DNA from 3 places in the Shewanella sp. NKUCC06_TVS genome. Region 2 is predicted to be linked to each of the others. Evidence: predicted binding sites of a transcription regulator. Region 2 holds the regulator's gene; each other region holds the start of a gene.
The links. The regulator MetJ, encoded in region 2, represses methionine synthesis genes. The targets are predictions, from matches to a motif close to TAGACGTCTAGACGTCTA.
Positions count from the first base shown of each region.

Region 1: a site for MetJ is predicted at 1,418-1,435, ahead of metH (methionine synthase). Genes of this name have one in related genera too.
Region 3: a site for MetJ is predicted at 2,174-2,191, ahead of metE (5-methyltetrahydropteroyltriglutamate--homocysteine S-methyltransferase). Genes of this name have one in related genera too.

Region 1 is NZ_JAHKQX010000008.1:36,586-39,870, reverse strand. It holds gene KO531_RS10480 (ABC transporter ATP-binding protein) at 1-51, opposite strand, end outside; cobalamin riboswitch at 150-343, opposite strand; gene KO531_RS10475 (histidine phosphatase family protein) at 565-1,290, opposite strand; gene metH (methionine synthase) at 1,560-3,285, shown strand, end outside.
Region 2 is NZ_JAHKQX010000004.1:197,793-201,077, reverse strand. It holds gene nrfD (NrfD/PsrC family molybdoenzyme membrane anchor subunit) at 1-91, shown strand, start outside; gene KO531_RS06250 (sulfite exporter TauE/SafE family protein) at 198-941, opposite strand; gene metJ (met regulon transcriptional regulator MetJ) at 1,076-1,390, opposite strand; gene metB (cystathionine gamma-synthase) at 1,603-2,766, shown strand; gene KO531_RS06235 (bifunctional aspartate kinase/homoserine dehydrogenase II) at 2,778-3,285, shown strand, end outside.
Region 3 is NZ_JAHKQX010000002.1:342,775-346,059, forward strand. It holds gene metE (5-methyltetrahydropteroyltriglutamate--homocysteine S-methyltransferase) at 1-2,063, opposite strand, end outside; gene KO531_RS03570 (LysR family transcriptional regulator) at 2,264-3,169, shown strand; gene KO531_RS03575 (HDOD domain-containing protein) at 3,249-3,285, opposite strand, start outside.

The DNA of each region.
Region 1 (3,285 bases), on a different contig from region 2:
AGTGTCACTGTCATTCACGGGGCTGTTAGTTTGGATTGCGGAAAGTTTCACCTAAGCGGCGCTCCTATCGAGTCCAAACCTGTATAAAAAAGGTTGTGCATATTGTCATCTGCTCCCTCGAGTCACCCGCTCGAGAACTAAGGCTGCACGCAGCGATAACAGAAATAGGCAGGTCTCCTGACTTGTAGAAAAGAAGGAGCTAGGCTCTAGAATCTAGGCGCTTCTTTAAACTACTCACAGTTGCGGGCACAGTTCGGGCTGACTGACGAGCAGCTCCCCGATTCCCTATTATGTTTGGGTTGATATGCTCTTTGTTAACAACGCCACTGTGAATTAAAACAACGGAGCGATTCGAACAAAGAGAGTCTATTCCCAACACCTATTTCTGCGACGTTATCACTCATTGCGCATGTAATACGCTATCTCGTTCAAACGTCAGGGAAAAGCATTATCCTACATCTATCCCATTAGGCAATGCTGTTTAAATCAGAATATTTTCATGTCAGCTTATTCTCGCCAAACAATCACGCCTACACCATATCGCCTAGGTCGTGAAATAAGGCCTCAACACCTGCGCCCACTCGGCCAATCTAAACGCCAATAGCAGGCACCCTGTTCATCTTGCAGCACATTAATAGTCACCACGGCCGCCACGGGTAAATCGAGTTGACTATAAAACCCCACCGCCCGTTCAACCCCTAGGGCACGCGCCATTAAGTGACGGATCACCCCGCCGTGGCTCACGACCCACACTTGAGTGGCTGGCATATTGTCAGCGTTTTCATTAATGGCACTGTTTTCATTACCCATTTTATGTGAGTCAAGGGTCAATCGTTCAAACTCAGCGGCGAGTATCTGGTCAATCGTCCCATTCACCCGCGACTCAAAACTTGCCATAGTTTCACCATTAGGCGGCGGAGTTTGCCAAGGATTTTGCCAATACGCCGCTAAGTGTTCGCCCTCTTGTTGATACAGTTCATCGAGCCGACAACCATCCCAATCACCAAAATCAATTTCCTGTAAACCCGACAAACACTGCGCCTGTAATGGCCTTGACTCAGATATCAGTGCTGCCGTCGAATGCAGCTCGGCGGCGAAAGCGTGGGCAAAATCGGCGCAGCGGCGTGAAGTCGAGCTATAAATCGCGCTACACACGCTGGCCTGTGACTCAACTGCTGCCGACATTTGTTGCCAACCCTTTTTGCTTAAAGGCACATCCACACGACCCCGCAAGATAGCGCCGCCTTCACACTCACCGTGGCGCAACAATAACAATCGAACTTGTTTCATATATGCCTTTTTAGTTAGGGACTAGATGCTAGGAACTCAAGCCGAGGGCCTAAATTCTTGATTCTCGATTCTCGCTCCTAATGCCTTTGACTTTCATCTTGCCCTGACAATCATAAGTCGCGTATTATGGACGTCTATACGTTTAAATGTCCAAAACAAATTTTTAAGAACAAGTATTCAAAAAATGTCGGCTGACGACAATAAAATGCACTTAGCATAACAATGGCCGATTTTTGGACTTAACTTAGCTGTATTTAAGGTAACTATTTATGACGATACCCTCAACCAAAGCCAGCCAAATATTAGCAGACATTCGCAAACAGCTTGCAGAGCGCATTCTGATCTTAGACGGTGCAATGGGCACTATGATCCAAGGCTACAAGCTGGAAGAAGAGGACTATCGCGGCGAACGCTTTAAAGATTGGCACACGGATGTCAAAGGTAACAACGACCTCTTGGTCTTGTCACAGCCTCACATCATCAAACAAATTCACACCGACTACTTAAACGCCGGTGCCGACATCATTGAAACCAACACCTTTAACGCCACCACCATCGCCATGGCCGATTACGACATGCAGTCACTGTCCGCCGAAATTAACTTAGTCGGCGCGCGCCTCGCCCGTGAAGCCTGTGATGAAGCCTTTGCTGCCACAGGCATTCCACGCTACGTCGCCGGTGTGTTAGGCCCCACTAACCGTACGTGTTCGATTAGCCCTGATGTGAACGACCCTGGCTATCGCAACGTCAGCTTCGATGAGTTAGTGACTGCTTACAAAGAATCCACTAAGGCGCTGATTGAAGGCGGCGCGGATATCATTATGGTCGAGACCATATTCGATACCTTAAACGCCAAAGCCGCACTGTTTGCGATTGAATCCGTATTCGATGACTTATTTGGTCAGCATTCTAAAGACAGATTGCCGATCATGATTTCGGGCACCATTACCGATGCCTCTGGCCGCACACTGACTGGCCAAACGACCGAAGCCTTTTACAATTCCCTTCGCCATATCAAGCCCTTATCTATCGGTCTTAACTGTGCACTTGGGCCAAAAGAGCTGCGCCCGTACGTCGAAGAATTATCCCGCATCAGTGAGTGTTATGTGTCGGCGCATCCGAATGCTGGCCTGCCGAACGAGTTTGGCGGTTACGATGAAACGCCAGAAGACATGGCGAATGTGATCGAAGATTGGGCGCGCGAAGGCATGCTCAATATTATCGGTGGTTGTTGTGGTAGTACGCCTGAACATATCCGCGTGATCCGCGAAGCAGTGAGCCGTCACGATCCACGTATTTTGCCGGACATTCCGGTCGCTTGCCGCTTGGCCGGTTTGGAACCACTGACTATCGACGCCCAATCCCTGTTCGTTAACGTGGGTGAGCGCACCAACGTCACAGGCTCGGCTAAGTTTTTAAAGCTGATCAAAGAAGGCAAGTTTGAGCAAGCGCTCGATGTCGCCCGCGAGCAGGTCGAAAGCGGCGCGCAAATCATCGACATCAACATGGACGAAGGCATGCTCGATGGCGCCGAGATCATGCACAAGTTTTTAAACTTAATAGCCTCTGAGCCCGACATCAGCCGCGTACCGATTATGATCGACTCCTCTAAGTGGGAAGTGATCGAAGCTGGCCTCAAATGTATTCAAGGCAAGGGCATAGTTAACTCGATTTCCCTTAAAGAAGGCGAAGCCAAGTTTATCGAGCAAGCCACCTTAGTGAAACGCTACGGCGCGGCGGCCATTATCATGGCGTTCGACGAACAGGGTCAGGCCGACACTAAAGCGCGTAAAATCGAAATTTGTACCCGCGCTTATCGGGTGTTGGTCGATAAGGTCGGCTTTCCGCCCGAAGACATCATCTTCGACCCGAACATTTTCGCTATCGCCACGGGTATCGATGAACACGACAACTATGCCGTCGATTTTATTGATGCCATTAAAGCAATTAAGGCCACCCTGCCCCACGCAATGATTTCGGGCGGCGTATCGAACG
Region 2 (3,285 bases):
CGCGATGATCATGGTGGCTTGTGCGAGCTTAACGGGCGTACTCGCCTTAAGACACTTTATTGTGTACGCAGGGCAAAGCTATTTAAGCTGAGTGTAAGCTGGCTTTACATATTGATAGATAAAGAAAAAGCACTGGCAATGTCAGTGCTTTTTTATTGTTTGAATCGTGAGAAGGTTTGCCAGTATAAGCAGGACGCTTATTGGGGTAATAACTCGATAACCGACTTCACCGTTAGCACTAAGGCGCTGATACTGCACAGGACTAACGTCGCCATCTTTGTCTTCTCTTTATCGACACGGCCCACTAATCGTCCTGCGACTAAGTAACCTAAAATCACTGAGGGGAGCAGCATCAACGACAGCCACAGATGTTTTAATTCTAATAAGCCAGTGATCGCTAAAATGATCAGTGCAATCATGGAGCTAAAAATGAAGAAGGCCGACAGCGCTGCGCGAAACTGCGAGGCATCTTTGCCTGCCAACAAAATCGCCATCGGTGGGCCACCAATCGCGGCGATATTGCCGAAGATCCCTGAAACCACACCTGCACCGAAGAGGGTTTTCTTATTCACTGGCAGGCTGAATTTATACAGGCTGAGGATCACTGCGACAGTCACAATGGCGGCGATGGATAAACCCAGTATGGGCTGAGGCGCAAACAGCAACAGGCTCGCGCCGATAAAACCGCCGGGCACGCGACCTAGGAGCGCATATTGCAAGCCATTGAATTCTAAGTGACCGCGTTCACGCACTAAGGTCAGCAGGGCGATGGAGAAACCCATAGCAATAACAGGCGCAGGTACAAGTTGTGGATCGACGATATACAGCAAAGGACTGGCGACAACCGCAAGTCCAAACCCAATCAGACTTTGGGTTAAGGCGCCCAGAAACACGACCAGCGAGGCTAAGGCGAGTGTCTGTGGATCTATCATAGAAAACATAGGATTTCCTATATCCCAAACCAACTCAAGATGGTGAAATTTAAAGTTTGAAGTCGCTTGGGTATAAACAAAAAGGGATCGTTAACGATCCCTATTGATGAGCACTGTGATATGACTTTGAAAGCGACGAGTCGCTATTCCATGTCTTCCCACTCGATTCCCATTTGATCCATCAACAACTTGGCTTCTGCGGGAATGCTGTCTGGATTATCTTTTGACAGATCTTCATCGTTGGGCAATGGCTGGCCAGTGTAGGCGTGCAAAAATGCCTCACACAACAGCTCGCTGTTGGTGGCGTGACGCAAATTATTGACCTGACGACGAGTACGTTCGTCCGTGAGGACCTTAAGCACTTTGAGCGGAATAGACACAGTAATTTTTTTTACTTGTTCATTCTTCTTGCCATGTTCAGCATAGGGGCTGATGTATTCCCCATTCCATTCAGTCATTGACTCACCTGTTATAACGCTAAATTCGGGGCAGATTTTAAACCCTTACAAAGAACAGTCAAATTATTGCTACTATTTCTTTGTGATTGCAAACAGATTTCTTTATGTTCAGACGTCTAAACGTCTTCACGCCTATTGACGATGGCGTTGGGCTTAGGTACATTTAGACGTCCAGACATCTCTATCAGTCTATCGAATTTAGGAGTCCACCCATGGCAGAGCGTCAATTAGCCACACTGGCAGTGCGTCAGGGTATCGAAAGCGATACTCAATATGGCGCAGTTGTGCCACCGATTTATTTGTCGACTAATTACGCCTTCGATGGTCATAAAAATCCCCGCGAATTCGATTACAGTCGTTCAGGCAACCCAACTCGCTGCATTTTAGGTGAAGCATTAGCCCAATTAGAAAAGGGCGCCACTGGCATAGTGACGTGCACTGGCATGGCGGCCATCACCTTAGTGACCACTTTGCTCGGCCCTGATGACCTATTAGTTGTGCCCCATGATTGCTATGGTGGTTCCTACCGTTTATTTACCAACTTGGCGAAGAAAGGCCAGTTTAAGCTCATTGTGGTCGACCAAACCGACAGCCAAGCGTTAGCCGCCGCTATTGCGCAGAATCCCAAGATGGTGTGGCTCGAAACCCCATCGAACCCGTTATTGCGTGTGGTAGATATCGAAGCCATTGCTAAGGCGAGCCATGGGGTCGGCGCGCTGGTGGTGGTAGATAACACTTTTTTATCGCCAATATTGCAACAACCCCTATTGTTAGGCGCGGATATCGTTATCCACTCCACCACTAAATATATCAATGGTCACAGCGATGTGGTCGGCGGCGCTGTGGTCGCCAAAGACGCGCAAATCGGCGAAAGCTTACATTGGTGGTCGAACACTCTAGGCTTAACGGGCTCAGCCTTCGACAGTTATCTGACCCTGCGCGGCCTGCGTACCTTAGCGGTGCGTATTCGCGAGCATCAAGCCAATGCCCAGCGTATTATTGAGGTATTAACCCAAAGCCCTGTGGTGAGCAAAGTCTATTACCCCGGTCTTGCGGATCATCCAGGTCACGCCATTGCGGCCAAGCAACAACAGGGCTTTGGCGCTATGCTGAGCTTTGAGCTCAAAGGCGGCGAGGCCGAAGTGGTGGCCTTTTTAGGTGCACTCAGCTTATTTAGCGTGGCGGAAAGTTTAGGTGGCGTCGAAAGTTTAGTTGCAGTGCCCGCCACTATGACCCACAGAGCCATGGAGCCGCAAGCGCGTTTTGAGGCAGGTATTAAGGAAACCCTATTGCGTCTATCGGTGGGTATTGAAGATGCCGCCGATTTAGTTGCAGATATTCAAGCAGGATTAGCCGCCGTTGCGGCTTGTCAGTAGAGGAATAATAGATGGCACGTTGTCACTTACATAAATTTGGTGGCTCCAGTTTAGCGGATGCCGATTGTTATCGCCGAGTCGCCCATATCCTGTTAACCCACGGTCATAGTGATGATCTCGTGGTGGTCTCTGCGGCGGGTAAAAGCACGAATTTCCTGTATAAATTATTAGCGCTGCGTGATGCGGGTCAGCTATGGCAAGAAGAATTACAAGTGCTGATCAGCTACCAACAGGGGTTGATTGAGCAGTTGTTGTCGAATGAACAAGCCCGAGATCTGCGTGAGCGTTTGGCCACTGATAAAGCGCAACTCATCAGCTTGTTGTCTTTAGATGAGCGCAACGAATACCAAATCAACCATGTGGTGAGTTTTGGCGAACGTTGGTCGGCACGTTTAATGGCGGCGCTGCTGCGCGAATCTGGCGTGGCAGCAAGCCATGTGGATGCCTGTTCAATTTTAGTGGCCGATGAAGCCGCTGTGCCACAAATTCGGGTACAGGAATCCCGCGCTAAAGTACAAG
Region 3 (3,285 bases), on a different contig from region 2:
CCAATTTCATTTGGATATTCAAAATCTTCAAAGGCGTTGAGTAACTCCATCCGTGAACGCGAAGTCTCGATAGTAATCACATCGGCATCCATGGCGGCAATCGCGGCAATGGTGTCATTAAACTCGCTGTAACACATGTGGGTGTGGATTTGAGTCTCATCAGTCACGCCAGCAGCGCTGAGTTTAAAGGCATTCACCGCCCAATCTAAGTAGGCTTGCCATTCACTTTGTTTCAATGGCAGACCTTCACGGAAGGCGGGCTCATCAATTTGTATAATACCAATACCGGCATTTTGTAAGTCCACCACTTCATCACGGATCGCCAGCGCCAGCTGAGTCGCAATCACATCGCGGCCGATATCTTCACGGGCGAATGACCAATGCAGAATCGTCACAGGACCAGTTAACATGCCTTTTACAGGTTTGTCGGTGAGACTTTGGGCAAACTCGGCCCAATCGACCGTCATCGCCTTTGGACGACTGACGTCACCATAGATCAACGGCGGCTTAACACAGCGTGAACCATAACTTTGCACCCAACCATTTTTGGTAAAGCCAACGCCCGCAAGCTGCTCACCAAAGTATTCCACCATATCGTTGCGCTCGGCCTCACCATGAACCAGTACATCGATACCGAGTTTAAGCTGGCGGTCGATTGTATCGCGGGTGACTTGCTGCAATTGCTCTGTATATTGTGCATCACTCAGATCGCCCTTGCGCCAACGACTGCGTAGTCCACGGATTGCTGGTGTTTGTGGGAAGGAGCCAATGGTGGTGGTCGGCAACAGAGGTAAACGGTATTTCTGCTGCTGCACAGCTTGGCGTACGCTGAAATCACTGACGCGCTCATAATCGGCAGATGTCAACGCGGCAACGCGGGCAATCACTTGACTGTCGGCGGCCTGCGCTTTCGCCTCACGGCGTGCCAAACAGGTTTGCACAATCTCTTTTGCCGCGATAGATTCAGGTGCCAGTAGCAATTGGCGCACATTGGCCAGTTCGAGTAATTTTTGCTTCGCAAACGCGAGTTGTTGACGCAGCGCAGGCTCAAGCGTGGCTTCCACCTCTAAATCCACAGGGCTATGCAGGAGTGAGCAAGAAGTACCGATCCACAAGCGATCTCCGAGATCACGGGCAACCGCGCCTATGCGTTCGGCAATCAAATCCACCTCTGCCGCCCACACGTTGCGACCATTGACCACACCCGCCGACAAAATTTGATCTTGACCAAGCGCATTGGCAAAGACTGCCAATTGATCCGGCGCTGTGACTAAATCGACATGCAAACCCGCGACCGGCAAGGCTGATACCAGTGCTTGATGGTGAGCGATACCGCCGTAATAACTGGTAAGAAGGATCTTCACCTTCGCAGTGCTGAGTGCTTGATACGCCTCAGTCATAGCCGCTTGCCATTCGCCATCCAATTCCAATGCGAGAATGGGCTCATCGAGCTGTACCCAATGCACTCCCTGAGCAGCAAAACGCGCCAAAATGTCAGCATAAGCAGCTAATAAATTCGGTAATAAACTTAACTTATCGAACTCTTGACTCACAGTTTTAGCAAGGTGCAAGTAACTAACTGGGCCGAGTAGAACAGGTTTGGCTTTATAGCCTAGTGCTTGCGCTTCGCTGACTTCATCGAAAAATTGCTCATAGGCAATCGAAAACACTTGGTTTTGGCTGAGCTCAGGTACCAGATAGTGATAGTTAGTATTGAAATACTTGGTCATTTCAGAGGCTGGCGCATCTTGGCCCGTTGGCGCTCTGCCGCGGGCAACACGGAATAAAGTATCGAGATCGATTGCCCCTTCACCACGATGACGATCAGGAATGGCATTTAAAGTCGCGCTTAAGGTCAGCACTTGATCATAAAAGGCAAAATCACCTACGGGAACTTGCTCAATGCCCGCAGCAGCTTGCCACTGCCAATGGGTGCGGCGAAGTTCACTCGCCACTTCACGTAATTCCGCCTGAGTGCTCTCACCACGCCAGTATTTTTCTAAGGCAAATTTCAATTCACGACGACGCCCAATACGGGGAAACCCAAGACTATTTAATTGCATACACTATCTTCCTTTATTTGAGATAAGCCATATTCGGCACTTGCACCCACCAGATTGTTTTCTCTTGGCACTTTTCAGCATTTCAGCCTTGATAAATAACAATGGGCGTCTGGACGTCTAGAAGTTTATTGTGTTAGTCTCTATGCCAGCAACCGAATTGATTTCAAGCACAACATGAGCGAAATTCACTTGGAGTGAACATGATCGAACTAAGACACCTGCGAACCTTAATGGCCCTGAAAGAAAGCGGCAGTTTGGCGGGCGCAGCCAAAAAACGTTTTGTCACTCAATCCGCCCTCTCCCACCAGATTAAGGAGCTGGAGCAAAGGATTAACTCGCCCATTTTTGTGCGTAAGAGTAAGCCACTGTCATTCACCCAAGAAGGTGCACGCCTGCTGCATCTGGCCGAAGAAATTTTGCCTAAGGTGTTAGAAACCGAGACAGATTTGAAGAATGGGCTGGAAACCGAAACCAATCAGTTGCGGGTCGGCATTGAGTGCCATAGCTGTTTTCGCTGGTTAATGCCTGTAATGGAGCAATTTAGGCAAGATCATCCGGCAGCCGAGTTAGACTTATCGAGCCGTCATCTGTTCGACTCGCTCAATGCCTTAGAAATGGGTGAACTGGATATTGTATTAACCTCAGATCCTGTGCCTGGGCATTCACTCGCCTACCAGCATTTGTTTGATTTTGAAGTGAAGTTAGTGGTTGCTAAGGATCATCCTTTAGCGAAAGAAGCCTATGTCACCCCTAAGCAATTAGCACACTTGCCTATTATCAGTTATCCAGTGCCGTTGACACGTTTAGATATTTATCGCCACTTTTTAGAGCCTGCGGGCATAGAGGCGGGCGAGCAAAAAACCTGTGATTTAACCATGATGTTATTGCAACGCATCGCCTGTAAAGACGGCATAGCCGCACTGCCAAGCTGGTCGATTAATGAAGGACATGGACTGAGTCTCGCTACGGTAAAACTCGGCCAAGAAGGTCTGAAACGACCGCTATTTGGTGCCTATCGCCGCCACAGTGCTAACTCTGCATTGATCCAAAATTGGTTACAACTGGTGGCGAGGGAAGGTTTATCCCGCCAGCAGAAGACGAATTAATGCGGGTGACATAGAGTAAAAAGCCTGCGAATGCAGGCTTGTTTATTGAGTCAAATGACTATTTCATAGCATCGACAAATTACAGCGGATTCATCAACAATCCACGCATAGACAAG